Regions from separate parts of the Arthrobacter rhombi genome, predicted to be linked through region 3. Evidence: riboswitches for the same ligand, from Rfam matches in the RefSeq annotation. Region 3 holds a riboswitch; each other region holds the start of a gene.
What was found. Region 3 has a riboswitch for S-adenosylmethionine ahead of ABD088_RS01910 (O-acetylhomoserine aminocarboxypropyltransferase/cysteine synthase family protein). Riboswitches for the same ligand answer to the same signal wherever they lie in the genome.
Positions count from the first base shown of each region.

Region 1: it holds a riboswitch for S-adenosylmethionine, as region 3 does, so the genes downstream of both, ABD088_RS16325 (flavin reductase family protein) here and ABD088_RS01910 (O-acetylhomoserine aminocarboxypropyltransferase/cysteine synthase family protein) in region 3, are expected to answer to the same signal.
Region 2: it holds a riboswitch for S-adenosylmethionine, as region 3 does, so the genes downstream of both, ABD088_RS09805 (hypothetical protein) here and ABD088_RS01910 (O-acetylhomoserine aminocarboxypropyltransferase/cysteine synthase family protein) in region 3, are expected to answer to the same signal.
Region 4: it holds a riboswitch for S-adenosylmethionine, as region 3 does, so the genes downstream of both, ABD088_RS09765 (hypothetical protein) here and ABD088_RS01910 (O-acetylhomoserine aminocarboxypropyltransferase/cysteine synthase family protein) in region 3, are expected to answer to the same signal.

Region 1 covers NZ_BAAAIV010000025.1:127,783-135,276, forward strand. Annotated here, with positions in the region: gene ABD088_RS16300 (acyltransferase family protein) at 1-1,486, shown strand, start outside; gene rpsF (30S ribosomal protein S6) at 1,694-1,999, shown strand; gene ABD088_RS16310 (single-stranded DNA-binding protein) at 2,041-2,628, shown strand; gene rpsR (30S ribosomal protein S18) at 2,697-2,936, shown strand; gene rplI (50S ribosomal protein L9) at 2,952-3,407, shown strand; SAM riboswitch class IV at 3,609-3,723, shown strand; gene ABD088_RS16325 (flavin reductase family protein) at 3,776-4,282, shown strand; gene ABD088_RS16330 (hypothetical protein) at 4,295-4,741, opposite strand; gene ABD088_RS16335 (DUF1801 domain-containing protein) at 4,820-5,242, opposite strand; gene dnaB (replicative DNA helicase) at 5,764-7,140, shown strand; gene ABD088_RS16345 (pirin family protein) at 7,220-7,494, opposite strand, start outside.
Region 2 covers NZ_BAAAIV010000011.1:80,337-87,830, forward strand. Annotated here, with positions in the region: gene ABD088_RS09790 (LOG family protein) at 1-347, shown strand, start outside; gene ABD088_RS09795 (SRPBCC family protein) at 421-1,683, shown strand; gene ABD088_RS09800 (VIT1/CCC1 transporter family protein) at 1,700-2,842, opposite strand; gene ABD088_RS09805 (hypothetical protein) at 3,075-3,359, opposite strand; SAM riboswitch class IV at 3,371-3,481, opposite strand; gene ABD088_RS09810 (sodium:solute symporter family protein) at 3,637-5,166, opposite strand; gene ABD088_RS09815 (helix-turn-helix domain-containing protein) at 5,333-5,908, shown strand; gene ABD088_RS09820 (hypothetical protein) at 5,939-6,469, opposite strand; gene ABD088_RS09825 (APC family permease) at 6,508-7,494, opposite strand, start outside.
Region 3 covers NZ_BAAAIV010000003.1:187,734-195,227, forward strand. Annotated here, with positions in the region: gene acs (acetate--CoA ligase) at 1-1,599, shown strand, start outside; gene ABD088_RS01895 (hypothetical protein) at 1,618-1,842, opposite strand; gene ABD088_RS01900 (hypothetical protein) at 1,975-2,436, shown strand; gene ABD088_RS01905 (histidine phosphatase family protein) at 2,882-3,487, opposite strand; SAM riboswitch class I at 3,571-3,664, shown strand; gene ABD088_RS01910 (O-acetylhomoserine aminocarboxypropyltransferase/cysteine synthase family protein) at 3,761-5,140, shown strand; gene ABD088_RS01915 (CoA-binding protein) at 5,137-5,649, shown strand; gene ABD088_RS01920 (RidA family protein) at 5,742-6,149, shown strand; gene ABD088_RS01925 (ArsR/SmtB family transcription factor) at 6,162-6,779, opposite strand; gene ABD088_RS01930 (MFS transporter) at 6,858-7,494, shown strand, end outside.
Region 4 covers NZ_BAAAIV010000011.1:70,445-77,938, forward strand. Annotated here, with positions in the region: gene sucD (succinate--CoA ligase subunit alpha) at 1-183, shown strand, start outside; gene ABD088_RS09760 (zinc-binding dehydrogenase) at 356-1,420, shown strand; gene ABD088_RS09765 (hypothetical protein) at 1,446-1,787, opposite strand; SAM riboswitch class IV at 1,801-1,941, opposite strand; gene ABD088_RS09770 (hypothetical protein) at 2,033-2,494, opposite strand; gene ABD088_RS09775 (alpha/beta hydrolase) at 2,602-5,013, opposite strand; gene ABD088_RS09780 (DUF6507 family protein) at 5,010-5,405, opposite strand; gene ABD088_RS09785 (DEAD/DEAH box helicase) at 5,518-7,494, opposite strand, start outside.

The DNA.
Region 1 (7,494 bases), on a different contig from region 3:
CCCCACCCGCATGTGGGAGCTGGGAATCGGCGGGCTGCTGGCCGTCGTCATGGCCGGGCGGGCGGACGGTGCGCCCCAACGGGTGCCCCGCGCCCTCGCCTCGCCCGGGATGCGCTCGCTGCTGGTCCTGGCCGGGTTGGCGGCCATCGGCTACGCCGTGATCAGGTACGACGGCGGGACCCCCTTCCCGGGCTACTCCGCAGCACTTCCTGTCCTGGGCACCGCCGCTGTCATCCTGGCCGGGCGGACGTCCGGCCCGCTGAGCATGAACTGGCTCAGCGACCACCCCGCGATCCAGTGGGTGGGCAACGCCTCCTATTCGCTGTATTTGTGGCACTGGCCGATCCTCACGTTCTTCATCCTGATCGGAGACAAGGAGCCCCGCCCGCTGGAAAGCCTCGGGCTGCTGGGGCTCAGCCTGGTCGCGGCCTGGCTGAGCTACCGGTTCATCGAAACCCCGGCCAGGACGTGGCGGCCGTTGGCGACCAGCAATGTCCGCGCACTGGCAGTCGGTGCGGCCGCCGTCGTGTTGGCGGCGGTCCTCGCCCTGGTTCCCACCGTGGGCCAGCAGCAGGTGGTCGCGGCGGAGAACGGACAGATCCAACAACTCAAGAACTCTCCTCCCGAGGGTTTCGGTGCGGCTTCCATTGCCACCGGGGCGGCGTTTGCGACGACGAACCACCAGATCGTTCCCACACCCTCCTCGGCCCACACGGATTACGCCGATCTGGGCAGCTGCGTGTCCAGTGGGGCCTCACACCTGTCCCACACCTGTGAATTCGGCGCGACGAAACAAGATGCGAAATTCACCATCGCCCTGGTCGGGGACTCGCATGCGACCCAGTGGTGGCAGGCACTGGAGCCGATGGCCAAGAAGCACAACTGGAGGATCGTCACCCACCTGAAGAACTCCTGCCCCTTCACCGGGGCGGTCCGCACGGCCCAGAAGAAGGGCTTCATCGATTGCGTTGACGCGAACAAGGACCGGCTCGACGACCTGGTCACCAGCAAGGACATCGACGCGGTGTTCATCGCCGCGTGGACCGGCGCCCCCTTCAAGGGCGGATCCGAAGCGGCGACCCAAGGGGCCGTGGACTATTGGAGCAAGGTGCAGGACTCGGGCAAGCAGGTCGTCCTGGTCCGGGATTCACCGAACCCGAGCCAGGATCCGCTGGCGCGCGACTGCGTGGCCAAACACGCAGATGAGCTACGCCAGTGCGGCAAGGACAGGGAAGAAGCGCTGTCCAACGACGACTGGATCGCCGCAGCCCAGGCCAAGGATCCGCGCTTGGACCTCCTGGACTTCACCGACCAGTTCTGCACGAAGAAGCTCTGCCCCGCAGTGGTGGGCAACGTCCTGGTCTACCGCGACCAGAACCACATCTCGGACACCTACATGGCCACCATCGCCCCCACCTTCGAGGAACGGATGTCCCGGGCGCTGCGCGGGAACGGCCTGGCCGAACAGGCGGGACTGGACCACTAACCGGCCTGACACCGGGGAGCCAGTCCACAGCTGCCCGCTGCCCCTCCTCTGGCTGCACGTTGCCGGTTAGGGTTGGTGAACTGGCATCGGGTAGGATGGCTCAGGCTGTTTGTGTCGTTTCTGATCCCTGAAGCGACCGCAGCCAACGCACAGACCCTCCTGTTACGGAAAGACCGTGACCGTTTAGCCCAAAGGAGGTGGGTTCACATGCGTGCATACGAACTGATGGTACTGATCGACCCCGAGGTCGACGAACGTACCGTGGAACCGACTCTCGGCAAGTTCCTTGATGTCGTCCGCAACGACGGTGGCACCGTCGACAACGTTGATATCTGGGGCCGCCGCCGGTTGGCCTACGAAATCAAGAAGAAGGCAGAAGCCATCTACGCGGTGGTTACCTTCACCGCTACCCCGGCCACTTCCGCGGAACTTGACCGCCAGCTGTCGCTCAATGAGACGATCCTGCGCACCAAGATCACCCGTCCGGAAGACCAGAAGGTCGCAGCAGAGTAGTCTGCCGCGATCATTCGTAGAAACCGACTCTAGGAGGCACCATGGCAGGCGAAACCGTCATCACGGTCATCGGAAATCTCACCGCTGATCCGGAACTGCGTTTCACCCCGTCGGGCTCGGCGGTGGCGAACTTCACCATCGCCTCGACCCCTCGGACCTTCGACCGCCAGACCAACGAGTGGAAGGACGGCGAAACGCTGTTCCTCCGTGCGTCGGTGTGGCGTGAGGCTGCCGAGAATGTCGCCGAAACGCTGACCAAGGGCATGCGAGTCATCGCCCAGGGTCGGCTGAAGTCGCGTTCCTTCGAAACCAAGGAAGGCGAGAAGCGCACCGTCATGGAGCTGGAGGCCGACGAAATCGGTCCCTCGCTGCGTTACGCCTCCGCCAAGGTCACCCGCACCCAACGCAACAACTCGGGTGGCGGTGGATTCGGCGGCGGCAATGCCGGAGGCAACTTCGGCGGCGGCGGCGGCAACCAGGGTGGCAACGGTGGATTCGGCGGAGGCAACTCCGGCGGAAACAGCGGCGGCTCCTGGAATGCTCCGGCCGAGGACCCCTGGTCCTCTTCCTCCTCCTCCAATAGCGGGGGATGGGGCAACTCCGGCGGCTCCGACGAACCGCCTTTCTAAAGCACCACCACTTATTCACCATCCCGCAGAAGAATTCTGCGGGCTCCACTAGATAAAGGAGCTCCACGATGGCTAAGGCTGAACTCCGTAAGCCCAAACCAAAGTCCAACCCCTTGAAGGCCGCTGACATCACCGTCATCGACTACAAGGACGTCGCATTGCTGCGCAAGTTCATCTCCGACCGCGGAAAGATCCGTGCCCGTCGCGTGACAGGCGTCTCCGTCCAGGAGCAGCGCAAGATCGCCCAGGCCATCAAGAACGCGCGCGAAGTTGCCCTGCTGCCTTACTCCGGCGCTGGCCGCGGCTAAGGAAGGGATAATCACATGGCAAAGCTCATTCTGACCCACGAAGTTACCGGTCTCGGCACCGCCGGCGAAGTAGTCGAGGTGAAGGACGGTTACGCACGTAACTACCTTCTGCCCCGCGGCTTCGCGCTGACCTGGACCAAGGGTGGCGAAAAGCAGGTCGAGTCCATCAAGGCCGCCCGCACCGCCCGCGCCGTCGCATCCCACGAGGATGCCCAGGCACTGGCCACCAAGCTGGGTTCCCAGCCGGTCAAGATCACCGTCAAGGCGGGCCAGGGCGGACGCCTGTTCGGCACCGTCAAGACCGTTGACATCGCCAACGCAGTCGAGGCCGCAGGCCTTGGCTCGATCGACAAGCGCACGGTGGAAATCCCCGAGCACATCAAGTCGACGGGCAACTACCAGGCGACTGTCCGTCTGCACGAGGACGTCTCCGCGACCATCGACCTGCAGGTCGTTGCCGCGAAGAAGTAGCCACCACGTGTCACCGGTGGCCGCCTAGAGGGCTCGAACCGGAGATCGTGCACCGAGGGACCCCGCGCTGAAAAGCGCGGGGTCCCTCGGTGCGTTAACACGGGAACCGGGGCGGCATGTGCGGACAGGATCGACGACACCTTGCGAAATGTTTCGTCGACCTTTGACGGGCGTGGACCCGCGCGCATAGCGTAGTTAGTGAATCAAGAGCGTCAACATATAAGCCCTGGCTCGTTGGCCGGCAACCCTCTCACGGTAGTGGGGTGCTCCAGGTGATGATTCGGCCGTCTGGGTCCCCGGGCGGCAAGTACCGCACATCCAACGGGGCTCCGGCCCGGGTGATGTGCCCTACGCCGGAGGTAGCACAGATGACACTGTCCACCGATCTTCAGCCCGACGCCCTACGCCAGGCCTTTGCCCAGCACCCCTCGGGTATTGCGGCGCTTTGCGCCATCATCGACGGCGAGCCCCAGGGCATCGTCGCCTCATCGTTCACCGTGGGGGTCTCCATGGACCCGCCGCTGGTGATGTTCGCGGTGCAGAACACCTCGCGCACGTGGCCCCTCGTCCGGGCGGCGGGCCGGATCGGCGTCTCGGTGCTGGGCGAGGCCCACGACGGGGTCTGCCGACAGATTGCCTCGAAGACCGGGGACCGGTTCGCCGGACTGCGCCTCGATTCAACAGACGACGGTGCGCTGTTCCTCCACGAAGCTGCCCTGTGGCTCGATTGCAGCGTCGAACAGGAGATCCCCGCCGGAGACCACCAGGTGGTTCTGTTGCGCGTCCATGGGCACGCCACCCACGACGGAGTGCACGCGCCGTTGGTCTTCCACGGATCGGCCTTCCGTACCTTGAAGGCCGAAGCCTTCGCCTAAAGAGTCCCGGAGCTACTTGCCCCGCAGTGAGTCCACGTACTGCTTGGCTTCGACCAGTCCGATTCCGGTGTCCTGCCTGACCTTTTTGATGGCTGCGATGGGGTTGCCACTGCGCACCAACTGCAGGACCCGTTCATAATCCGGGTTCCCCGGGGCAGCGGTGGCGCCTGCCGGCTCAGGATGCCCGACGCCCGTGCTCTGCCCGGTCCGACCCGGGGAGGTGCTTGCGGCCTTGGCGGCACGCGCGGTGGTCGCGGCCCTGATCTTCTCTGCCTTCTGTGTATCCAGCTGCTGTTGGCGGGCAGCGGTGGCGTTCAGGCGGGCGATATAGCGGTCCGCTTCATTGACCTGACCGCCCGGACGTGTCGTGAAGACCCAGGAGAGAGCGCCAAACACCGCGAGGACCGCGACCACTGTGATGACGAGGACGAGTAGTGTCCCACCGTTGACGTCCAACATGTCCACTCCTGGGGTACTTGCCACCGCGGCACGGTGGACTGGTCTCCATCATGCCACCGCTGGGGCCGGGGTGCGGGTTCAGGGTTGGTGGAGCTCGGTGGTCGCATGGTGGTAACCCGATGCCATGAGCTGGCGGAGCACGTCCGCGTCGACGTCGGCGAGCCGCGTGACGTACAGGCATGAGGCGCCCACCCGGTGGTTGCCGAGCCGGGGCAGCAGATCTACGGCCTCGGGGCCGGCGGTCAGCCCGTAGAGGGAGATCGCTGCCTTGCGGGGGGAAAAGCCGATGGCTGCTGCGTCGCCTTCGCGTCCGGTCGGGTAGCGGTAGTGGTAGCTCCCAAAACCGACAATGCTCGGCCCCCACATCACCGGGGGTTCGCCGCTGGCCTCCTGCATCATCTCCAGGACCCGCAGCCCATCGGTGCGCCGTATGGTGTGCCCGATGGCACCGATGAATTCGAGTGGATCCAGGTCCGTTGGCCGGGTCTTCGCCTCTGACATGGCGACAGTATCGCAGCACCATGAAACGGCTGCAATGCGGGGACACTCCCTGCCGTGGACCCCGGAAGTCAAGTCACCCACAGGGAGCGGCGTGTCTGTGGATAAGAAGCCGCAGCTTGTGGATAACGATGCCCTACACGCTTGTCGGCTGCTTGGCAACCTCAAAGCAGGGCCTGAATGTTGGGTGCAGAAGTTTTTTCACCAGTTTCTATCGACAACCATAATGCCTAGTCAGACTGCGATTGACCAAGATTTTTGAAAGTAATCCACAGGTTCATCCCCAGTCTGTGCACACAACACGCCGCGTCGCCCACAGGTTCTCCACATGCCCTGTGGATAACTCTCTTTGGTTCTGTGGGTATTGGGCATAAGGTGACAGGGTCCCCGGCTCCATCCGGGCCGATCACCCAGTGGGCGCCCGCCCCTCACCGCCCCGTCCGTGAGCCGTTTCCACTGCGATACTGGAGGGACGTCGCGATGCACGCAGCACAGGCATCGCGCTGAGAGGGAAGGAACCACACGTGACGCTCACGCACACCGATTCAGGGTCATCGAATTCATCGGACATGGCCAGGACGCCGCCCCAGGACCTGGTCGCGGAACAGAGTGTGCTCGGCGGCATGATGCTCTCGAAAGACGCCATCGCGGACTGTGTCGAGGTCCTTCGGGGCGTCGACTTCTACCGCCCGGCCCACGAGGCGATCTTCGAGGCGATCATCGACCTCTATGGCCGGGGGGAGCCAGCCGATGCCGTGACGGTCTCGGACCTGCTCACCAAGCGCACCGAGATCTCCCGCGTTGGCGGGCCGGCCTACCTGCACACCCTCATCCAGTCCGTGCCGACGGCCGCCAATGCCGGTTTCTACGCGGAAATCGTCCGCGAGCGTGCGGTCTTGCGCCGACTGGTCGAGGCCGGCACGAAGATCGTCCAGATGGGTTACAGCCAGGACGGCGAAGTGGATGCCATCGTCAACGACGCGCAGGCCCAGATCTATGCGGTGGCCGAACGCCGCACCGCTGAGGACTATGTCCCCCTGCGGGACATCATCGAGGGCACCGTCGATGAGATCGAGTCGGCGGGACAACGTGGCGAGGGAATGATCGGCGTCCCCACCGGTCTCTACGAACTGGACGAACTCACCCAGGGCCTGCACGGCGGACAGATGATCGTCGTCGCGGCCCGACCTGCAGTTGGCAAGTCGGTTTTCGCCTTGGATATCGCCCGGTCCGCCTCGATCAAGAACAACATGACCACCGTGGTCTTCTCCTTGGAAATGGGCCGCAACGAAATCGCCATGCGCCTGCTTTCCGCTGAGGCGAGCATCGGCCTGCAGGACCTGCGCAAGGGCTCCATCAAGGACGAACAGTGGGGCAAGATCGCCACCACCATGGGCCGACTCAATGAGGCGCCGTTGTTCATTGACGACTCGCCCAACATGTCACTGATGGAGATCAGGGCGAAGTGCCGGAGGCTGAAGCAGCGCCATGACCTCAAGCTGGTCGTGCTGGACTATCTGCAGCTGATGAGCTCGGGCAAGCGGGTGGAGTCACGACAGCAAGAGGTTTCCGAGTTCTCACGTGCCCTGAAGCTGCTGGCCAAGGAACTCGATGTCCCCGTGGTCGCGCTGTCGCAGCTCAACCGTGGTTCCGAGCAACGCACCGACAAGAAGCCCATGGTGTCGGACCTGCGTGAATCCGGCTCCATCGAGCAGGACGCCGACCTGGTCATCCTGCTCCACCGCGAGGACATCTACGACAAGGAATCCGCGCGAGCCGGTGAGGCCGACATCATCGTGGCCAAGAACCGTAATGGTCCCACCAAGACGATCGTCGTGGCGTTCCAAGGCCACTACCAGCGGTTCAACAACATGGCCACCGAGGGCGCCGGAGGATTCTGACCCGCAGGCGGGAACTACCCGCCGGCCGCACCGGGCGGCCCGGGAGCGACGGGGCTCGTCCCGCCCAGCGGTGACGTACTCAGCCGCGAGGGCGCATGCGCGCATTCGGCAGTGACGGTGCTGGCAGTGCCTCCTGCTGGTCCGGGGGAAACGGGCCGAAGTGGGGTCGGTGCCCGGGTGCAACCGCTGCAGCTGCGGTGCCCGGATCGCCCAGGGCCTGGCCGGGATCGACCGGAGCGCCGATCTCCTCCTGCCAGGCCCGCCGGTATTCGACGATCTCCTCGTGCGAGCGTCCGACGAAGTTCCACCACATGACAATCTGCTCACCCATCGGGGGCCCGCCGATGAGCAACA
Region 2 (7,494 bases), on a different contig from region 3:
ACGAACCGCCCAACGTCTTCGCCACCCACGTGGCGAAATATTTCGCCAACTCCATCCGCGAGGACAGGCTGCTCACCGCCTGCACCGGGGGACTGGTGGTGTTGCCCGGGGCGGCCGGAACGGTACAGGAGATCTTCCAGGACGCCTGCGAGAACTACTACGGCAGCGCCGCGGTGCAGACGCCGATGATCCTGGTTGGACGACGCCACTGGACCCACGACCTGCCGGCCTGGCTGTTGTTGCGCGCGCTCGCCGAGGGGCGGGATATGGCCGATTCCATCCATCTGGTCGACGACATCGACGAGGCGGTCACCCTGCTGGCGAATCGGCCGCCGCGAAGCGCATGAAATATAGGTAACGATTCGCGCGGCGACCGGCCACGTCCAGCCGATCTGCAGGTCTGCTGGGTACGCTGGCGACATGGACTCGAACCCCTTCGTCGTGACCCGGCAACGCCTGGTCCAGGCACCTCCCGGTGCCATCTTCGAACTGCTTGCCGACCCGTCGAAGCACCAGCTCATCGACGGGACCGATGCCTCGAAGCACACGCGGGGGGATGACCCTGCGCGGTTGGACGTTGGCGCGGAATTCGGTCCCGAGCGCCATGTGGGCCGGGGGCACCGGATCCGCAACATCGTCGAGGAGTTCGACGAGGCACAGTGCATTGCCTGGCGCGACCCGCAGGGGCACCGCTGGCGCTATGAACTGCTGCCCGCACCCCGCGGCACCGTCGTCCGCAAGACCTGGGATGCGTCCCGCTTGAAGCGGCAGTGGCCGTTGAAGGTGCGCGGGGTCGCCCGCAACACCCCGGTGGACCTCGAGCACACCCTGGACCGCCTGGCCGACTACTTTGATCCGGCGACACCGCGGCCGGTTGTCCCGGAACCGGTGGGCCCGTCGAAGCAGAAGGCCTCGGCTTCTGAGCTGACTCCCGCGCAGGCCGCGAAGCGGGAGGCCGAGAGGCTGGCCCGCGTGGAGCGCGCCGCGCAGATGGACCGGGCCGCCGCCGAGGCCCGGGCCGCCAAGGAGGAGCGGACCGCCCACACGCAGGAAACCCGTGCGGCGCGCCGTGCGGAGCGGGCCGAGAAGGCTGCCCTGGCGCGTCAGGCACGCGAAGCACGCAAGCAGGAGAAGGCCGAGCGGGCGGCTCAAGAGGAACGTGCGAAGGCGGAAAAGGCGGCCGAAGCCGAGCGGCTGCGCCTCGAAAAAGCCGAGGAGGCTGCGCGCGTCGAGCAGGCCAAGGCCGAGAAGATTGCCGCCGCGGAGCGGTTGCGCGCGGAGCAGGCGGCCGAGGTGGAGCGGGCCAAGGCACAGAAGATCGCCGACGCCGAGCGCGCGCGGGCGGAGAAGGCGGCACAGGTGGAGGCCGCCCGGGCGGCCAAGGCCCGCAAGCAGGCCGAGGACACCCCGGTGGAGCCGGTGCCGCCGATCGGCGGAACGGCGGGTCCGTTGAAGTCGGCACCTCGACGCCCCTCGCGTGAGGCCATTGCCGCTGCCAAGGCCGGGCGGCAGGCGCCGCCGAGGCCGGAACCGCAACCTGCGGCGGCCCCGCCGGTAGCCAAGCCGAACCCGCGGCCGGCACCGCAGGAGACCACATCCACCCCGAACCAGGGGACAACCCCCGAACCGGTGCGCACTGGTCTGCCCCCGGCAGCGGCCCGGCGGTTGCGCCGCGCGAGCTGAGCCGCCGGGGTGGGGCCTATCCCGCCACCGAACCGCCGAAGAGCAGGCCCAGCACGTAGGTGACACCGGCTGCGCCGAGCCCGATGGCCAGCTGGCGCAGACCGCGTTTGGCCGGTGACGCGCCGGACAGCAGCCCCACGACGCCACCGGTGGCCATGAGGGCGATGCCCACCAGGACCAGCGAGACGATCACCGCGGGCAGCCCGCTCAAGCCGAAGATGTACGGCAGGATCGGGATCAGGGCGCCGGAGGCGAAGAAGCAGAAGCTCGACGACGAGGCCCCGAAGGCCGAGCCCAGTGCCTCGTGTTCGTCCGCAGTCTCCTCAGCGGGCACCTCGGGGTTCAGCGACAGCGACGGATCGCAGTCGCAGCTGTACTTGCCCATGCGCTCGGCGGCACGGTGTTCGGCGGCCTCTCGGCTCATCCCGCGCGCCCGGTAGACCAGCACCAGCTCATTTGATTGCAGGTCCAGATCCGGTGCTGCCACCAGGGTGACCTGGGTGGGCTGCGAGGCGGTCAGCAGCTCGCGCTGGGAACGGACGGAGACATACTCCCCGGCAGCCATCGACAGGGCGCCGGCCAGCAGCCCGGCGATGCCGGAGAAGAGGACCAATGCGCTGGAGACGCCGGTCGCCCCGATGCCCATGACCAGTGCCAGGTTGGAGACCAGGCCGTCATTGGCGCCGAAGACCGCTGCCCGGAAGTTTCCGGAGAGCCGGTTGCGACCCCGGGTAGCCAGGCCGCGGACGACTTCCTCGTGCACGAGTTCATCGGCGGCCATCTGGGCGGTGGCATCGTCGTCGTCTTCGTAGGGCGAGGCTCCCTCGGCCCGTTGGGCCAGGGCCAGCACGAAGACCGAGCCGAAGTTCTTGGCCATGAAACGCAACATGGTCCGCCGCAGGGAGGGCTGTACCGTCTTCGAGGCGTGCTCCCCGAGCAGGTTCGCCCAGTGTTCCTCGTGGCGTTTCTCGGCGGTGGCCAGCCCGAGCAGGATCTCGCGTTCCTCGCCCTGGCGGCGGGAGGCCAGGGCCCCGTAGATGGCCCCCTCGGCGCGTTCGTCGGCCAGGTACTTGCGCCAGCGGCGGATGTCGCCGGCGGTGGGTTCGGGGCGGGCGTCGGCGCCGCCGGGGGAGTCGGGCAGGTGGGCATCCGGTGTCATCGGGCGTCCTTCAATCGGTTCGTTGGTCCCGCACAAGGGCGGGGGCGCCGGTCAAAGGTTCACGGGGATGCGTAGGACCTCGGACCGCCACCAGCGGGCCGAAGGTCTCGTTCGCCCGGATGGATACCGGGTGGATTGCCGGACCGCCGTCGTGGCGATCAGTATGTCGACAGATCCTCTATCGTTCGCCAGGACCAGGGGCCCTGGCGAACGGGGTTGGAACTACTCCCCTTCAGCCCACCATCATAGCGGAGTCTGCGTCGCGGTGCTCGCGGACGGGGAGGCGTTCGAGGTAGAACACCTGCGCTTCGCCGTCGGACCGGCCGGCGCGGGGGACGCGCACGGTCAGTGCGCAGGAGTCGGCCTCCCATTCGGGGCGGCCCGCCGTGTTGCCCAGGGCGTGGTCGAGATCCCGGGGATGTGGGGCGATGAACCGTTCCCAGGTGCCGTCCACGTTGAGGCAGACGGTGCCGAGCATTGAATCGAAAATGGGAAGAACGGAGACGCTGTGCGTCACGGATTTCCTTTCGTGCGTTCTTACCCGACACGTTGTCGCGCGGGCCGCTTCCTCATCCGAACCACCCGCGAACCTGGGGTTGGTGCGCGGGTAGTCGGAGCTGTTGCCCGCGTCTCATGAAGCTTTTTGCCAGCCTAACGTGGATGGACGCGCCACCCAAGCTGTGATGGACGCCATTCCCGGGCATCCCAGTGCTGGTACGGCAAAACCCGCCGGTCATCACCGGCGGGTTTTGCTCTGCGGATCGGCGTCGGGGGACGACGGCGGTGCGTGGCGGCTAGCGCTGTTCGGCGGGAACCCCTTCGACGTCGACGCGCCCCGAAACCCGATCGGCCCAATGGCTGCTGACCTCGGGCCGGGTGGCCGGGGTCAGCAGGCTGACCACCAGGTAGACCACCAGGGAGGAGGCCAGCCCGTAGTAGATCGGCTCGTTGGCGTAGACGCCGCCGAACTTCTCGTCGGATCCGATTTCCAGCACGATCATCGTGGTCAGGGTGACGATGGTTCCGGCGGCCATCGACAGCGCGGCGCCGACACCGTTGCCGCGCTTCCAGAGCAGCCCGCCGAGGATGGAGACCAGCAGCCCGCCGACCAGGATGTCGTAGGCGATGGTCAGGGCTGCCACGACGTCGTCGACGACGATCGCCAGCACGATGGCCACCACACCCAGGCCGAGCACCCAGTAGCGGTTGGCGGCGACGTCGTGTTCGGGGTTGCGCCCGGTGTTGACCTCCACCTTTTTGCCGAACCAGCCGGCCACGAAGGGGGTGACGTCGTTGCGGGCCACCGTGGCGGCGGCGATCAGGGCGCCGGAGGCGGTGGACATCATCGCCGCGACGGCTGCGGCCAGCACGATCCCGCCGATGGCCACGGGCAGCAGGTTCATGGCGACCTCGGCGTAGACGACGTCCTTGCCCAGGTTCTCGATGTCGATGTCCGGCAGGGCGACGCGGGCAGACATGCCGATGATCGCGCCGGCGATGCCGTAGAGCACGCAGTACACGCCGGCGGTCGAGCCGCCCCAGCGGGCGACCGTGGGGGTCTTGGCGGTGAACACGCGCTGCCAGATGTCCTGGCCGATGAGCAGTCCCAGGGTGTAGACGACGAAGTAGGTGATGATCGTCTGTGCGCCGATCCCGTCCCAGCTGAAGAACGATTCGCGGGCCCGCTCGGGGATCCCGGCGGAGATGCCGTCGAAGCCGCCGGCTGCCGAGAGGGCGAAGGGAAGCATCAGGGCGAACACGCCGATGGTCTTGATGACGAACTGCACCTGGTCGGCCAGCGTGATGGACCACATGCCGCCGATGGTCGAGTAGACCAGCACGATGATGCCGCCGACGGCGATGGCCAGCCAGCGTTCCCAGTCGAAGAGCACGACGAAGATCGTGGCGTAGGCGCCGGTCGAGGTGGCGCACAGCATCAGCGTGTAGGCCAGCATGACGATGGCCGAGGCGTTGGTGGCGTTCTTCGAGCCGTAGCGCAGGGTCAGCATCTGCGAGACGGTGAAGATCTTCAGGCGTTGCAGGCGCGGCGCGAAGAGCAGGCTCAGCAGCAGCACGCCGATGCCGATGGCGATGACCAGCCAGGCGCCGGAGAGCCCGAACTTGTAGCCCAGGCCCACGCCGCCGACGGTGGAGGCGCCGCCGAGCACGACGGCTGCCATGGTCCCGGTGTAGAGGAACGGGCCGAGTCGACGGCCGGCGACCAGATAGTCGCTGCTGTTCTTGGTGCGCGATTTACCCCACCAGCCGAAGGCAAGCATGCCTGCCAGATAGGCGACGACGATCGCGATATTGATGATTTCCATGGGGACCTTATTCAGTGGGATCACGGGAATGGGTGCTTGGGAGTAAACACCTGTTGCGCACTAGGCTAAAGTGATCTGGCTAACAAAAGCAATTGCCCTATGCTGTGTGACGGATAGCAGCACCGCCCACCGCACCACTTGCACGAGGACTCGGAGTATCCCACCCATGAAGGCCTTGCCCGTCGAACCCAGCAACACCCCGCTGGCGATCGGCTCGAAGATCCGGGCCGCGCGGCATGCGCAGCGCATGACCATCGAGCAGGTGGCCGAATCCACTGGCCTGACCAAGGGCTTCCTCTCACGGGTCGAACGCGATCTGACGTCGCCATCGGTGGCCTCGCTGGTGACCTTGTGCCAGGTGCTCTCCGTCTCGATCGGCGATCTCTTCGCGCAACCGGAGACGCATGTGGTGCGGCTGGAAAGTGCCCCGCGGATCTCGTTGGGCGGCCAGGGCATCGTGGAGCGGTTGATGACGAGCCGGTCGGAGAAGCGCCTGCAGGTGATCCGCGCCGTGATCGAGCCCCGTGGTGAGGGGGAGTCGGAGCTGTACTCGGTCGACTGCGAGGTCGAGGTGCTGCATGTGGTGTCGGGGACGTTCATCATCATCTTCGCCAACGAGCGCTTCGAGCTCGAGGCCGGGGACTCGCTGACCTTCCCGGGCCGCGAACCGCATTCGTGGATCAATCCCACCGACACCGAGGCCGTGGTGCTCTGGACGCTGGTTCCCGCAGCTTCACGCTGAAGCACGGCGCCGGCGGCGAGGTGCCGGGGGTCAGCGCCGCAGGGCAGCCGGCCGGGGGAGGTCCAGGCCCTCCAGCAGGTCACCGAGCAGCCGGTCCAATTCGTAGCCGGCCTGGGTGATCTTGTTCGGCCCATAGCTGGCCAGCTGGGAACCGGGCTGGTCGAAGGACAGGACGGTGCCGCCGGAGCGGTGGGCGTGGAGTTCGATCCGCAGCGGAGCATGCAGCGTGGTGCCGGGCTCGATGCGGAACAGCCGGGCGGACCAGGCCAGGCTGCCGATGAGGTAGATGCGGCTGAGAGCATCGTTGCCCGCCAGGTGGAGCAGCGCCGAGGGCGAATGGGTCCAGAAGCGGTACAGCTCGTAGGCCGCTTCGTGGCCGGCCTCGCGTTGGAGTTCATCCCAGGTGGCGCCGCGTGCTGCCATCCGTTCCAGTCCGGCCAGGTCAAGGGCCGGGACGGCCGCCTCGAAGCGCCCGCTCAGGGAAGCAAAGGTCAGCGGCGTCCTCAGGGCGATGCGGCGCACCGCAAGCTCGGTCGTGGATTCGGTGGCTGGAAGCGTCACCCCCTCAGCGTAGGCCAGTCGAGGCTGCGCTGGTCGACTCAGCCCACATGGATCCAGGGGCGGCGCTGCACATTGGATTCGGCCTCGCGCAGCACCTCGCGGGTGAGCGGGGCGATCTCGCCCTGGCCCAACAGCAGGAAGCCTGCCAGATTGCGCAGCGGGGAGCCTTCGGTCCAGCGGAAGTACAGGTGCGGCATGGTGGAGTACTCGTCGCGGATCCGCAGGCAGATCGCCGCCAGCGCCGTCGGGATCGAGGGCGCGGTGGCCGTCAGCACCTGGTACCCGTGCCGGGTGGTGCCGCACACCAGCAGGTCCTGGGCGAAGTCCGAGTAGTCGCCGAGCGTGATCTCGATGAACAGCGGCCGGGCGGATTCGGGCAGGTGGCTGGCAATGCGTGCGTGCTCGAGCTTGTGGCGGTACCGCTCCGCACTGAACCGCACCGGTTCGTGGGCGATCAGCGAGACCTGCCCCGCGTCGGCGGCGGACAGCAGCAGGTCGTGGGCTGCGTCGTCGAACATGACGGTGGTGGCCCGCAACTCGGTGGAGCGGCGGAAGCGCGAGATGAAGGAGACGAAGAGGATCGCGGCGATGAACAGGGCGGCGATGCGCAGGCCATCGGGGCGCTCGACCACGTTGGCGATCGTCGTGTACAGGAAGACCACCACGACGACGGCGAAAGCCACCGTGCGCCCACGTTGGCGCTTGCGCCGGGCCGAGAGGGTCACGGCGACCGCCGCCGAGGTCATCAGCACCAGCACCCCGGTGGCGTAGGCGGCTCCCTGCGCGTCGACGCTCGCCCGGAAGTGGAGGGTCACCAGGGCGGCGATGACGACGATGACCAGGACCAGTGGCCGGTTGGCCCGTGCCCACTCGGGGGCCATGCCGAAGCGTGGCAGGTAGCGCGGGATGAGGTTGAGCAGTCCGGCCAGGGCCGAGGCGCCGGCGAACCAGAGGATGAGGATGGTCGAGAGGTCGTAGACGCTGCCGAAGCCCTCGCCGAGCTGCTCGTGCGCCAGGTAGGCCAG
Region 3 (7,494 bases):
GTGCTGGTGGAAACCATCGTCATCACGCTGGCCTGCGCCCGCATCGGTGCGGTGCATTCGCTGGTCTTCGGTGGCTTTTCCGCCGAGGCGCTGCGGTTCCGGGTCGAGGACACCGGCGCAAAGCTGCTGGTCACCACCGACGGCCAGTTCCGCCGGGGCACCGCCGTCCCGGTGAAGGACAACGCGGACGCCGCAGTCGCCGGGGACAACGCGATCGAGCACGTTCTCGTCATCCGCCGCACCGGCAGCGACATCGCGTGGACCGCAGGCCGGGATCTCTGGTGGCACGAGGCCGTCGAGACCCAGCCGCGCACCCACGCCGCCCAGGCGTTCGACGCCGAGACGCCGCTGTTCATCATGTACACCTCCGGCACCACCGGCAAGCCCAAGGGGCTGGTGCACACCACCGGCGGCTACCTCACCCAGGCCTCGTGGAGCCACGAGTTCCTCTTCTCCCACCCCGATCCGTCCCGCCGCGGCGACGACGTCCACTGGTGCACCGCCGACCTGGCCTGGGTCACCGCCCACACCTACGAGATCTACGGTCCGCTCTCCAACGGCGTCACCCAGGTCATCTACGAGGGCGTCCCCAACGCCCCACACCCCGGCCGGCACTTCGAGATCATCGAACGGTACGGCGTGACCAGCTACTACACGGCCCCCACGCTGGTCCGCTCGCTCATGGGCTGGTTCCCCGACGGCATCCCCGCCGCTTACGATCTCTCCTCCATCCGCCTGGCCGGCACCGTCGGCGAGGCGGTCAACCCGGAGGCCTGGCGCTGGCTGCGCACCCAGGTCGGCCGCGATGCCCTCATCCCCGGCCAGCCCGACGCCGGCATCCCGATGGTGGACACCTGGTGGCAGTCGGAAACCGGGGCCACCATCCTCTCCCCCCGCCCGTCCGACACCGTCTTCAAACCCGGCTGCGGCACCCGCGCCCTGCCCGGCGTCTCCACGGACATCGTGGACGACGGCGGCGCCCGGGTCCCTGCCCAGGTGCAGGGCAACATCGTGCTCACCTCCACCGGCCCGGCCATGGCCCGCACCGTCTGGGGCAATCCGGAACGCTACTTCACGTCCTACTGGGAGAAGTACGCGACCCAGGGCTGGTTCCTCGCCGGCGACGGCGCCAAGTACGACGACGACGGCGACACCTGGATCCTGGGCCGCACCGACGATGCACTCAATGTCTCCGGGCACCTGCTCTCCACGATCGAGATCGAATCCGCGCTCGTCTCCCACCCTTCCGTCGTCGAGGCGGGCGTCTGCCCCACCACCGACGCGAAGACCGGACAGGCGGCCACAGCGTTCGTCGTCCCCCATGACCGTTCGCTCATCGGTGCGGGCACGGCTGCCGGATCGACGCCGGAACAGCTCGCAGCGGCGGCGGAATTGCGGTCACACGTGGCCACGCAGATCGGCCCGATCGCCAAGCCGCGGGACATCGTGTTCGTCCCCGACGTGCCCAAGACACGGTCGGGGAAGATCATGCGCCGGCTGCTGACCCAGCTGTTCGAGCGAACGGCGCTCGGCGACACGACCAGCCTGCAGAACGAACCCTGCATCCCGGAACTGCAGCGGATCTGCACTCCGGCGTAGGCCGGGACCGGACGCCGGTCACATCCGGCCGCCCGAGGCGGCCGGATACTTCCGGACGGCCTCGTCGCGGAGCCTGACGTACTCGTATTCCTGGGCGGCGGCCCGCCGCCAGTTCACGCGGTAGAAGCCGGCGACGGCGCGCAGGGCCCGCAGCAGCGGGTTCCGGCGCAAGGACTTGGTGGAACACCACCCCCGGTCCATGAAGATCGCCACCATGCGCCAGCAATGGGATTGCCACGTCACCGGCTTGTTTGGAACTTTCAAGATAGATTTGGAAAGCTCCCGGAAGAGCAAGCCGTCCTGGCGGAAGACGGAGATCCTTGCCGCAGTGAAACACGCCATCAAGAAGAAGGACGCGAGGGCAGTAGCAAAAGCATGCAATTGGTAAAGAAGGATTTTAGTCTGGGTCAGTCCGGGGTCTTGACCAGCGGAGCAGCCGGTCTTTACCTTGTGGTCTCCCTGGTCGTGTTGTCTATAGTCCGACCGCTCGGTGGTGGTCTCATCTGGCCCGACGTCACTCCGGCGGCAGCAGCGATGGTTCTTGGCGCCAGTCAGGTCTGGTTGATCCTCATGGGAGCCGCCTGCATGGTCGGCGGCCTCATGGCCGACGCCGCGGAATCGACCTGGGCCAAGACGAATGTCTTCCTTGGAACCCTTTCCCTGGCGCTCGTATCGACTGTTGTCATTCAGCTACCGTGGGGGGCTCTAGTCGATGATTATGCAGTTCCACGACCACTGGGGCCGGATTGGATCTTCATCGGATCAATGCTCGGGGCCGCGTTGCTCATCGCGGTCGCGGTGAGCGCGTTTGCTCGCCGTCTCACGCAAAAACCTTAGGGCGGATCTCGCTGTACTGAGAAAGTCTGCAATCACCTGCTTTGTGGAACATGGCCACCGGCTGATCTCGCCCATAGGTCGAGGGCTCAACCGGTGGCCATCGCCTTTTTGCGGGATATCGCCCGCGCCGGGGGCCACGCTCGCGGCCCGGGGCCGGCGGGTCCATGTCGCGACGGCGGCTCTCCTCTTCCAATCGTTCAGCCGCGCGCAGCTTCGCGGCCAGCGACTGCATTTGTTCGTTGGCCGGCTTGCCCTCTGCCTTGTTTGCTGCGGGCTGGCGCCCTTTGGAGTCCGCCAGGGCCTTACCGTTCCTGTCATAGGCTTGGCCATGGTCCTGACCCGCGCCTCATCCACGGACTCGCTACGTGACTCCTGAGCGTCGTCGGTACGCCGGGAGTCCTGGAGGCGGCGGTGCAGTTCGGCCACGCATTCCGCGCGGGCCAACTCAGGCGTTGAGTGTGGATTCTTGGGTGCGTTCGGTGCGCAGGTGGTCGATGACTTGGTCGGCCGGGGCCGCCAGCAGGTCGGCGTCGATCTCCACGACCTCGCCGTTGAGCACCCGCGGGTGCTCCACGCCGAGCAGCGAACCGACCACCAGGCGGATCAGGGTGCCGTGGGCGACGACCACGATGTTGGCGTCCGGGTGCGCGGCGGTGACATCGCGAAGTGCCGTCTGCGCCCGGGCGACCACCTCGGCCTCCGGCTCGGCGGTGGCCAGCAACGCATCCAGTTCGGCTCGGTCCAGCCCCGCGACAATGCGGCCCTCGCCGTCACCGTAGTGGCGTTCCTGCAGGCCCTCCACCGGCGCGATGGCCTCCAGCCCCAGCTGCCCGCCGATGATGGCCGCCGTTTCAACGGCCCGCCCCAACGGCGAGGAGACCAGCGCTTCCCAGGCACCGCCGTCGTGCCCCAGGCGTTCCAGCTCCCGGGCCGCAGCCCGTGCCTGGTCGCGCCCGGCGGCGTTCAAGGGGATGTCGGTCTGGCCCTGGAGGCGCCGCTCGGCGTTCCAGTCGGTTTCCCCATGGCGGACCAATGCGATGCGTGTTCCCATGCCCCCCAGCCTATCGACCGGCGGCGGACTGCCACGCTGCGCAACATTCTTTGCTGACGGCCCCGGGTTTGCGACCATGGAGGAGACCATCCCGAGCGGCCGAGAGATCTGGCTTGTTGACGCCGCAGCAACCACCGGAATCCACCGGCGCGGTGCTAACGCCAGAGGCGATGGAGCGCAGCCGGACACCGGTTGCACGGTTCCCCCGGCGGACCACACCATGGCAGGGATCGGCAGCAGCCGGAAACCAACCTCGAAGGAGCCAACGCCTAGATGTCGGATCACCAGTTCGGATTCCGTACGCGCGCCCTGCATGCCGGGGGCACCCCCGATGCCGAGCATGGCGCCCGTGCCGTGCCGATCTACCAGTCGACCTCGTTCGTGTTCAAGGACACCGACGACGCCGCCAACCTGTTCGCCCTGCAGAAGTACGGCAACATCTACTCCCGGATCGGCAACCCCACCGTTGCCGCCTTCGAGGAACGCATCGCCTCGCTGGAAGGCGGGATCGGCGCGGTGGCCACCGCCTCGGGCATGGCCGCCGAATTCATCACCTTCGCCGCGCTGACCCAGGCCGGGGACCACATCGTGGCCTCCTCCAAGCTCTACGGCGGCACCATCACCCAGCTCGACGTGACGCTGCGCCGCTTCGGGGTCGAGACCACCTTCGTGGACAGCAACGAGGCGGCAGACTTCGCCGCCGAGATCCGCCCGGAAACCAAGGCCCTCTACACCGAGATCGTGGCCAACCCCTCCGGGGACCTGGCGGACCTGAAGGGCCTGGCCGCCGTGGCCCACGAGGCGGGCATCCCGCTGATCGTGGATTCCACGCTCACCCCGCCCTACATCCTGCGGCCCATCGAGCACGGGGCGGACATCGTCATCCACTCGGCCACCAAGTTCCTCGGTGGCCACGGCACCACCCTGGGCGGCGTCGTCGTCGAATCCGGCAGGTTCAACTGGGGCAACGGCAAGTTCCCCACCATGACCGAACCGGTCCCCTCCTACGGCAATGTGTCCTGGTGGGGGAACTTCGGCGAGTACGGGTTCCTCACCAAGCTGCGTTCCGAGCAGCTACGTGACATCGGGCCCTCGCTGTCCGCGCAGTCCGCCTTCCAGCTGCTGCAGGGGGTCGAGACGCTGCCCCAGCGCATGGACGCCCACCTCTCCAACGCCCTCACGGTCGCCGAATGGCTCGAGACGGACCCGCGCGTGACGTACGTGAACTACGCTGCCCTGCCCTCCCACCCGCAGCACGATCGCGCGAAGGAGCTGCTGCCCGATGGCGTCGGCTCGGTCTTCAGCTTCGGCGTTGCGGGAGGCCGCGAGGCTGGCGGACGCTTCATCGAGGCGTTGCAGCTGGCCAGCCACCTGGCCAACATCGGCGATGCCCGCACCCTGGTCCTGCACCCGGGATCGACCACCCACCAGCAGCTGTCCGCCGACCAGCTCGCCGCAGCCGGCGTGCCGGAGGACCTGATCCGCCTCTCCGTGGGGCTCGAGGACATCGAGGACATCATCTGGGACCTGGACCAGGCGCTGACCGCCTCCCAGCAGGACCCCGCCACCACAACCGCAGACGCATCGACTGAAGACGGTGCAGCCTGCGCGGTCCCGGCAGGTGCCGGCGAGCAGATCGGAGCGGGCAAATGAGCGCCGACACCGCACAGCGCGGCTGGGTGGGGCCTTCCGCCCCCGAACGCCTGAACATCCTGCGGTCCACGAAGTCGATCGCGATCGTGGGCGCGTCCGACAAGACGGCGCGGGCCTCCTACTTCGTGGCCACGTACCTGAACAGCTCCACGAAGTACGACCTGTACTTCATCAACCCGATCCTGGCGGCCAAGGGCGCCGAGATCCTGGGCCACCCGGTCCACGCATCGCTGGCCGATCTGCCGGTGGCTCCGGATCTGGTGGAGGTCTTCCGCAAGGCGGAGGACACCCCCGGCATCGTCGAGGAGGCCCACCAGGCCGGCGCGAAGACCGTCTGGTTGCAGCTGGGCATCTGGAACGAGGAGGCGGCACAGCTGGCCGAGTCGTACGGCATGCACGCCATCATGGACCGGTGCGTGAAGATCGAGCATGCGCGCTTCCACGGGGGGCTGCACCTGGCAGGCTTCAACACCGGCGTGGTCTCCTCCAAGCGGCAGGTGCTCGCCTAGCTCCAGGCTTTCAAGCAACGACGGCGGCCCGCCTCCCCGGTGCGGGAGGGCGGGCCGTTGGCGCCTCCGGCCGGACCGGACATACTGGTGCCATGCCCTCAGCCGTCCAGCTCATCCGCGCCCCGGGCCTGTCAGACGCCGTCGACTACGCCTACGCTGCCACGGCCCCACCGGAGGCCCGACTCGTCTTCCTGGCAGGAGCCTGCCCCCTCGATACCGAAGGGGGCACGCTGGCGGTCGAGGACTATGCCGGCCAGGCAGCTGCCTGCATCGCGACCCTGACCGGTGCCCTCGAAGCCGCCGGAGCCGGGCTGCACGACGTCATCAGCACCCGCGTTTTGGTGGCCTCGGCCCGCCGAGCGGACCTGGTCGCCGCGTGGGAAGTCATCCGCGGGGCCTTTGGCGAGCACGACGTGCCCAGCACGTTGCTCGGTGTCACGGTCCTGGGCCACGAGGACCAGCTGGTGGAAATCGAGGCCGTCGCCGCAGTCATCGACTGACCGGCGAGCGCCCTACAGGTCCTCGCGCGCGGCCATGAACGTGTAATCCCAGGCCCGCACACCGTCGGCCTCGTCGGAAGGCGACGGCTCGTGGTGCAGCGACCGGGCACGGTCCAGCACCGCGCAGACTTCGGTGAACAAGCGGTCCGCCTCGTCCGGGGTCAGCCGCAACGTCCCCAGGCTGAGGTCCGCTTTCGCCTCCGTTTCACGGCCGGTGGCAAAGCCCGGAGCCCAGGCGGTCACCTTGGCGACCATTTCCTGCTGGTCGCGTGTCAACTGGTCCAGGTAGGCAGCCAGCGGGGCTTCGTCCTCCGGCCCGATCGGGGTCTCGGGCGAACCCACCCGATAGGACTGGACCGCCCCCTTCCACACCCGGTCACGCCGGTCGCGGGCGAATTCGGGGGCCTCCTGGACGAACCCCGCCTCGGCCAACGTGCGCAAATGGAAGCTCAGGGTATTGGCGGCCACGCCCAGCTGTCGGGCCAGGTCGGTGGCGCGGGCGTATTCCTGGGCACCGAGCACGGCCACGATCCGCCGGCGCAAGGGGTGCGCCATCGCCTTGAGCATGGGTGAGGTCATGACCCGGGGTTCGGGTTCCGGCGCACGCGGCGGCTGGCGATCGGTGTCCATGCTGACAGTCTACAAACCCGCCGCATAAATTGCGCAACTTCTCTTGCGCAATTTCTTGTGCGGATCTACGCTCGACGCATGGAACCACTCCAGCCCGATTCCCCGGCCGATGCATCCACCCCCGTGGCCGCCACCGTGGAATCCGGCCGTCCTCCGGCGTTGTGGCGCAACCGCGACTACCGGTGGTGGCTGGCCACCGACACGTCCACGGGACTCGGACGTGCCCTGCACAACTTCGCCGTCCCGCTGCTCGCCCTCTACGTCACCGGCGACCCCGCCCAGGCCGGGATCATCGCGGCCATCGGCCAGGTCGGCCGCGTCGTGGCCACTCTTCCGGGAGGCGTCCTGGCCGACCGGCACGACCGCCGCCGGCTCATCCTGCTGGGCACCGCCACCGGAGTCGCCGTGGCGAGCGCGCTGGCCGCCTTCCAACTGGCCGGACTGCTCGGCTTCTGGCTGCTGACCGTGTTGAACCTGCTGATGAACGTGCGCAGCGGCTTGTTCGACGGCGTGCCCAACGCGGCGTTGAAGTCCGTCGTCGAGCCCCGCGCCGTCGGCTCGGCCATGGCAGCCAACCAGGGTCGCGACGCCGTCGTCAGCCTCGCCGGAGGTCCGGTCGGCGGCGTCCTGATGGTCATCGGCCATGCCGTGCCGTTCGCCGCAACAGCTGTGCTGAACCTGATGGGCCTGTTCACGGTCCTGCGCATCCGTGCCG
Region 4 (7,494 bases), on a different contig from region 3:
ACCGCACCCGAGGGCAAGACGATGGGCCACGCAGGCGCCATTGTCTCCGGCTCCTCCGGCACGGCACAGGCCAAGAAGGAAGCCCTCGAGGCCGCCGGCGTCAAGGTCGGCAAGACCCCGTCGGAGACCGCGCACCTGCTGCGCGAGGTCTACCCGGACCACGCAGAGGCCTCCAGCCTCTAAACCGCTTCGCCGGCCACCTGCCGGCATGGCGAACGACGACGGCGCCCCTCTTCTCCGAGAAGAGGGGCGCCGTCGTCGTGGGTGGGGTGCACGAACTGCCGGATATCGTTCTACGCTGGAGGTGTAGTCCGGTATCCCGGACCCGCCCAGCCCAGTTCCCAGGAGCAGCCCCATGCGCGCCACGATGATCCACGCACCCTATGACATCCGCGTCGAGGACCGCCCCGCGCCGGCAATCCAGCACCCCGGCGACGCCGTCGTCACGGTGGCCGCGGCCTGCGTGTGCGGTTCGGATCTCTGGCCCTACCGGGGAGTGCGTGAGACCAGCGAACCCCACCCCATTGGCCACGAGTTCGTCGGCACGGTGAGCGCAGTCGGCAGAGAGGTCACCACGCTGTCCGTGGGGGACTTCGTCATCGCCCCCTGGGCCAACAGCTGTGGCACGTGCCCGGACTGCCGCAACGGTGTCCAGGTAGCCTGCCGGCACCGGGCCGTCTGGGGCGGACAGGACGAAAACGGACTCGACGTCGAAGGCGGCCAGGGTGAAGCGGTCCGCGTTCCCAACGCCGACGGCACCCTCGTCGTCGTACCCGGACTGGCCGACCCGGACGAAAAGCTGCTGAAGAGCCTGCTCTCCCTCTCCGATGTCATGGGGACCGGGCACCACGCTGCCTTGGGCGCCCAGGTCGGGCCCGGACGCAGCGTCGTGGTGGTGGGGGACGGGGCCGTGGGCCTGAGCGGGGTGCTGGCCGCCCAGCGGTTGGGCGCCTCCCGGATCATCGCCATGTCCCGGCATGAGGACCGGGCAGCGATCGCCCGGGCCTTCGGCGCCACGGACATCGTGGCCGAACGCGGCCAGAAGGCGGCCGCGCGGGTCTCCGAACTGCTCGGCGGCGTGCTGGCCGACTCAGTTCTCGAATGCGTGGGAACCGCCGAATCGATGGACCAGGCCCTGCAGTGCACCCGTGCCGGCGGCGCACTCGGGTTCGTTGGCGTCCCGGCCGGGGGAGCCGAACTGCCGATCGGGATGTTGTTCTCGAAGAACATCACGGTCGCTGGTGGGGCTGCCTCGACTCGCGAATACATCCCGGAACTGCTCGCCGATGTGCTGGCCGGAACCATCGACCCCGGGCTGGTGTTCGACGCGGTCATGCCGCTGGAAGACGCAGCGGAAGCCTACCGGGCCATGGATGAGCGCCGGGCCACCAAGGTGATGCTGCTGCCGCGGGGCGAATAAGGCTGGTGTCCTTCCCCGCGGCCGGTTACAGGGTGGACGCGCCAGCGGGCCGGACGGGAAAGAACGACCGCCCCACACGGTCATACCCGCCGGGGACCAGGAGCATGCCCAGCGCTGCGTTGAACTGCACGGCGGAACGACCGGCTCCGGGCCAGGACCGGGCCGGGTGGCCGGCCACCGACACATCCAATGCCCCGCTGAGGGTCTCGAAGTCCTCGGGAATGAGGATATGCCCCTGGTCCGCCGTATCCACGCGGATGGTCCCGTGGCCCAGGACGACGGAGGCGTCCACCCAGTCCCCGCTGAAGCGGGGGAACCCGTGAGGTGGGTGTGGTGTAGCGGAGGGGTGCTGTAGCAGTGCCTGCATGGCCGTGCCTTTCGGATCGTCCTTGCCCCTGGCGACTACCGGGGGCCGCTTCGTCATCCGAACCACCCGCCGAACAATCCATGGGCGACGCGTGTATCGCCCGCAGTGGGGTTGGTGCATGGCCAGTCGGAGCTTGGCGCCATGTCTCGTGAAGCTGGTTTCAGCCTAGCCGGGTCCGCCGACAGTTTGAAGGCGGGATCCGGCGTCGTTCATGTGACGCCATGCGGCGCAACATGTGGGACGGCTCAGTCGACGTCCGTGAGCATGGTGGGGTGCGAAGAACACTCGCTGCCGAATCTGATGTTGGTGCGCAGGTCGTTGGTGCGGTAGGAAACGAAGGCGCCGTTGGGGCTTTCGGCGTTGATGGCGGAGGCTTCCCGCTGGGTGTCTCCGGGAATGTATCCGGTGACGGTCATTCCACGGTCTTCCAGAACCGATTTCATGCGCTGGATGGCCGCCGGTCCGTCGGAGCTGGGCCCGGAGGTGACCATGAGCAGCAGCTGACGGGCGTCCTGTGGCCCGCTGGCGCAGGCCTTGGGGGCAAAGGAGCCCCGGTCCTCCGGTGAGTAGGCGCTTCCGTCGAGGTATTTCCACTTGCCGCCGGCTGCCGTGATGACGTCAGTGATCGACGCGTAGAAATCCTCGCGAATGGAATGGGCATCGCGCTGGTGCTCGGCGGCAGAGGCCGCAGGTGGGTGGGTGTCCATCGGTTCTCCCGGGGATGAGGTGCAAGCGGTCAACAACAGAAAGCTGGAGAGGCAGAGTGCCGTGCCGACACCGGACGGTTTGCGGAAAGGGATCACGGTTGTCGAGCCTATCGTGTGGGTTCGTCGCGGTGCGTGTCCGAATATTCGCGGATCTCGTCCTCGGCGCGATGTTGGCTCCAGTCGACGCCTTTGCCCACCGCCTGCTGTGAGCCATCAATCGCCCTGTTGCCGAGGCTCTGGACCCCGTCGACGGTGGCGTTACGTGACCCCGTCACGAGGTCGGACAGGAGACGCCCACCGTTTTGAACCTGATCGACACTGTCGTTGAAGGCCTGGTGCCCGTAGTCGTAGGCGCCACCGAGGATATTGCTGGCACCTTGCTGCACGGATTTCGCGGCATCCGAGTTGCCCCAGCCAAACGGCAGGTGCTCTCGCACGGTGTTTGCCGTTCCGCTGGCGACGGATTTGCCGGTATTTCCTGCGCTATCGAGGAAGGACTGGCCGTGGTCGATACCTGAGTTGGCTGTTTCCACGGCGGCGTCTTGGAGTAGGTCGACGGCGGGTTGGCCAGCATCTATGGTGGTATTCACCGCCTGCTGGGAGGTGTCCACGATGACGGTCGGGGTATTGACCAAGGCGTTGAAGTCCCGTTTGGATTCTTCGATCTTGGTATCGGTGATGGCCTGGTCCTTGATGTCCAGATGAGCCGTCTGTCCGCTGGCAACCCGACCGAAGTGATTCAGGCTGGTGGTGTCCCGGTCGAGATAGCCATGACCGGTTTCCGTCTCGACGACGCCCGTGGCCTCGCCCTTGGCATAGTCGAAGAGATACTTGGCCAGCGCCGGCTTGGAGAGCGGTGGTGCCAGGACCGGCTGGTCGTAGTTTCCGTGTCCGCCATGGCCCGTGGTCGCCTTGAGTGGGTTCCCGTTCTCATCGACGCTGGACTCCGCATCGAGTACCTGGGCCCCGAAGGCATCATCGGTGGGGGAAATACGGGTGACATCGCCGAATTGTGAGGAGACGATTCCGCCGGGAGCTACGAGGTCGCCGGCGGCTTGCGTGGCGTAGACGGCGGGCCGGCCATTGTCCGCACTCTTGACATGCAGGTCATCGGCGGTATCAGCCACGTTCGGGTCCAAGCCGGCGGAGCCGTAGAAGTAGACCGAATCGACGTCGAATTCCGTTTGTGTCAGAGCGTAGGCCGACATGGTGGTCCCGTAGGAGTGGGCACCCACATTGACCCGGGGGACGGTCCCGCCGTCCTGGGCCATGGTCAGATGGAGCCCATCGAGCTGGGTGGCGAGTTCGTTGCCGCCCACACGGGCCTTGTCCGTGTAGTTCACCTCGGTCGACTCCGGGAAACCACCAGGGGAGTCGTAGCCGATCCAGGAAACCACGACGTGGCGGCCATCGGAGTAGAGCGACTGTTCGTCCCAGAGCGCCTGGGCGTTGTCGACTTCCCCGGTCATGCCCTGTGTTTTGCTGGTGATGCCCGAGGCGTTGAACGTCACTGAGGAGGAAAAATCGATATCGCCGATGGCGACCCCCGCCAGAGGCTTGTCGGTCGAGGGGTCGAAGCTGATCAGGTGACGTCCAGCATCCGTGGTCAATGGCGATTTCAGGGACTCGAGAATCGAGTTGTAGGCCTTGGTCTGCTCCGCGGTGGCGGGGAATTTTCCCGCCACCATCATGTGCAGGACCCGCTCATTGGAGTCCGCCCGCTGGGTGTAGCTGACGCCCTCTGTGTTGCCGGCAATGATCGGCAGTGAGGTGATGATCGCCGCTTGCTGCGCCGAAGAGAGGCCGGTCCAGAAGTCGACTTGTTCGCGGGCTGGCATCGACGTGCGGGGCCCATACGCCATGGCCTCCGGGTATTCCTTGGCGAAATTGGTGATCTCGTCGGGGGACATCTTGGCCAGGTAGGCGTAGTAGGCGCGGACTTGTTCGGGGGTGGAGTCCTGGCGGCTGGCATCGTGCTGCAACCGCTCTGCATCGTTGCTGACCAGATCCAGGATTCCGGGGGCATAGTGGGAGGTGACATCGGTGGTGACCCGGTTGATCTTCTGCAACGCGGAGACACAGGTCTGCTGGGCAGTGGTGTATTCGGTGGCGAGGCCGCTGGCCCGGCGGACCAGTGGATCGCGGATCAACATGCCGAGCGACGGGTCCTCGATGAACGTGAACTGGGCTTTGGCATCAGCAATGTCGCCGACTAGCGTGGTGTGTTTCGTCTGGATGTCGCCGACCGCCGTCGCGAAGTCCTGCAACGCGTTCTTGATCGACGTGCCGCTGTCCACGATGTCCTCGGCTGCGGTTTTGGGGGTGTTCATCGCGGTGAGGACCTGCTGTTGGGCGGGGGCCTGGTAGATGCCCGCGAGCCCGTTCCAGGTGGTGAGCATATCGGTGAAGTGCTGGGAGAACGCCTTCGCCTGGGTTTCGACGGCGGCGGCGCGGGTGGTCAAGGTGTCCTCATCCGGGACGTTCGCCGTGGCGCTGACGTCAATGGGTTCCCACTTCACGACTCCACCGTCCGTTTCCCGGTACCGAAGTTGAACATCGTGGACGGGACACCGCCGGGTACCGGTGGACCGGACACCGGGACGGAGGCGCTCATGGACTGGGCCCGGTCGCGCATTTCCGTATCAGCGTTCTGGAAGGCCCTGACCGATTCGCCGGTTCCCTGGATGGCATTGTTGCCGCGGGTCATGGTGTCCGTCATGTCATTGACCAGGACGTCGGTGCGCAGCGTGGACAGTGCGGAGACGATGCCATCGCATTCCCCGGACAACGACGTCTCGACGGTTTCCACGGCACTATTGACTGCGTCCTTGGCCGGCTCGGTGAGCTCCAGGGTGCCCTCGGCCGAGGAGAGCAGGGTCTTCACCGCTGCCACGTCCACGTCCCACTTCATGTGCTGCCCTTCGCCGTCCCCTGCGCGTACTGATCCACCGTAGGGGAAAAGAGGGATACCGGCGATGGGGAGAAGTCCCCATCGACCCGGCGGGGCAGGCCGGGCCGGAGGGCTACTCGACGAGCAGGTTGCGGATGTCGTCTGCGGTCATTGCCGAGCCGAAGCCCTCACCGGCGTCCATGACCGAGGAGATCAGCTGGCGTTTGGCGTCCTGCAGGGCCACGACCTTCTCCTCGATCGTGTCCTTGGCGACCATCCGGTAGACCATGACGTTGCGGGTCTGCCCGATCCGGTGGACGCGGTCCACGGCCTGGGATTCGGCCGCGGGGTTCCACCAGGGGTCCAGCAGGAAGCAGTAGTCCGCCTCGGTGAGGTTCAGCCCGAATCCGCCGGCCTTCAGCGAGATCAGGAACACCGGGGACTTGCCGGACTTGAAGGAGTCGATGACTTCGGAGCGCCGTCGGGTGGACCCGTCCAGGTACACGTAGTCCACGCCCTCGGCCTCCAACCGGGCCGCCGCCTTCTTCAGGAACGAGGTGAACTGGCTGAACACCAGCGCCCGGTGGCCCTCGGCGACCACATCGGCGAGTTGCTCGAAGAGCACATCGAGCTTGGCCGAGGCCACGCCGTCGTACTCCGGATCCACCAGCGAGGCGTCCAGGGAGAGCATGCGCAGCAGGGTCAGCGACTGGAAGATGGTGAACCGGTTCTTGTCCATGTCGTCGACCAGGCGCAGGATCTTCTGGCGTTCGCGCTGCAGGTGCGTGTCGTAGATCTTGCGGTGCCGCGGGGTCAGTTCGATGTTCAGGACCTGTTCCTGCTTCGGCGGCAGGTCGGTGACGACAGCGTCCTTGGTGCGCCGGAGCATGAACGGGCGGATGCGTTTGCGCAGCCGGGCGAGCGGTTCGTCCAGGCCCTGCTTTTCGATGGGGCGCTGGTAGTTCTCCGCGTAGCGCAGCGCCGAGGGGAAGAGCCCGGGGGAGACGATCGCGAAGATGGACCACAGCTCCATCAGGTTGTTCTCCATCGGGGTACCGGTGATCGCGAGCTTGAACGCCGCGTTCAGGTCCCGGGCCGCATGGTGGGCCTTGGTGGCCTTGTTCTTCACGAACTGGGCCTCGTCCAGGATCAGCCCCGCCCAGGTCTGCGAGTGGTAGGCCTCGGCGTCGAGACGGAAGAGCGTGTAGGAGGTGACGACGATGTCGTTTTCGGCGGCGATGGCCGACAGCGGGCGGGCTGCACGGCCCTGGGTGTCGGAGATGGCCTCGATCTTCAGGCCCGGGGCGAAGCGGGCCGCCTCATCGGCCCAGTTGCCCACGACCGAGGTGGGGGCGACCACCAGGAAGGGGCCGGGGACCGCCGTGGAGGACGACGCCGGGGCGCCGGCTGCCCGCTCGAGCCCACGCTGGGCGCGGGCCGGGTCTTCACCGTCGGGGACCGCCGCGGCCCACTGCTCCTTGGCATGCAGGATCAGTGCCAGGGTCTGCACGGTCTTGCCCAGGCCCATGTCATCGGCGAGTACACCGCCGAGCTCGTTGCGCCAGAGCATGGTCAGCCACTCGAAGCCCTCACGCTGGTAGGGGCGGAACGTGGCCTTCAGCCCGGCCGGCAGGGGCGGCGGATCGGCGTCGGCGACGTTGAGCAGCGAGTTGACCCCGGCGTACCAGGAGTCCGGGCCCTCGGTGACCGTGGCCAGTTCCTCGAGTTCCTCCCACAGCGACGCCTGGTAGCGGGTGATCTGCAATTCGGAGTTGCGGTCGTTCAGTGCCCCGGCCTCGGCGACGAGTTCGCGCAGCTTGTCGAAGAGCTCGTGCTCGAGCGAGAAATACGTCTTGTCCGGCATCAGCATGCGGGTCTGCCCGCGGGAGAGGGCGCGCAGCACGTCGGCGAAGGGGATCCTGCGCTCGCCGATGGCGATGACCAGACCCAGATCGAACCAGTCGCGCTTCTCCGATTCGACGGTGGTGACCGTCAGCTCGGGGGACTCGGTGAGTTCCCGGTATTCCGGCGGGGTGCCGGTGGTGCGGATCTCCAGGCCCTCGACCTCGTCGAGCAACGGCAAGGAGCGGCGCACGAAGTCCACGGTATC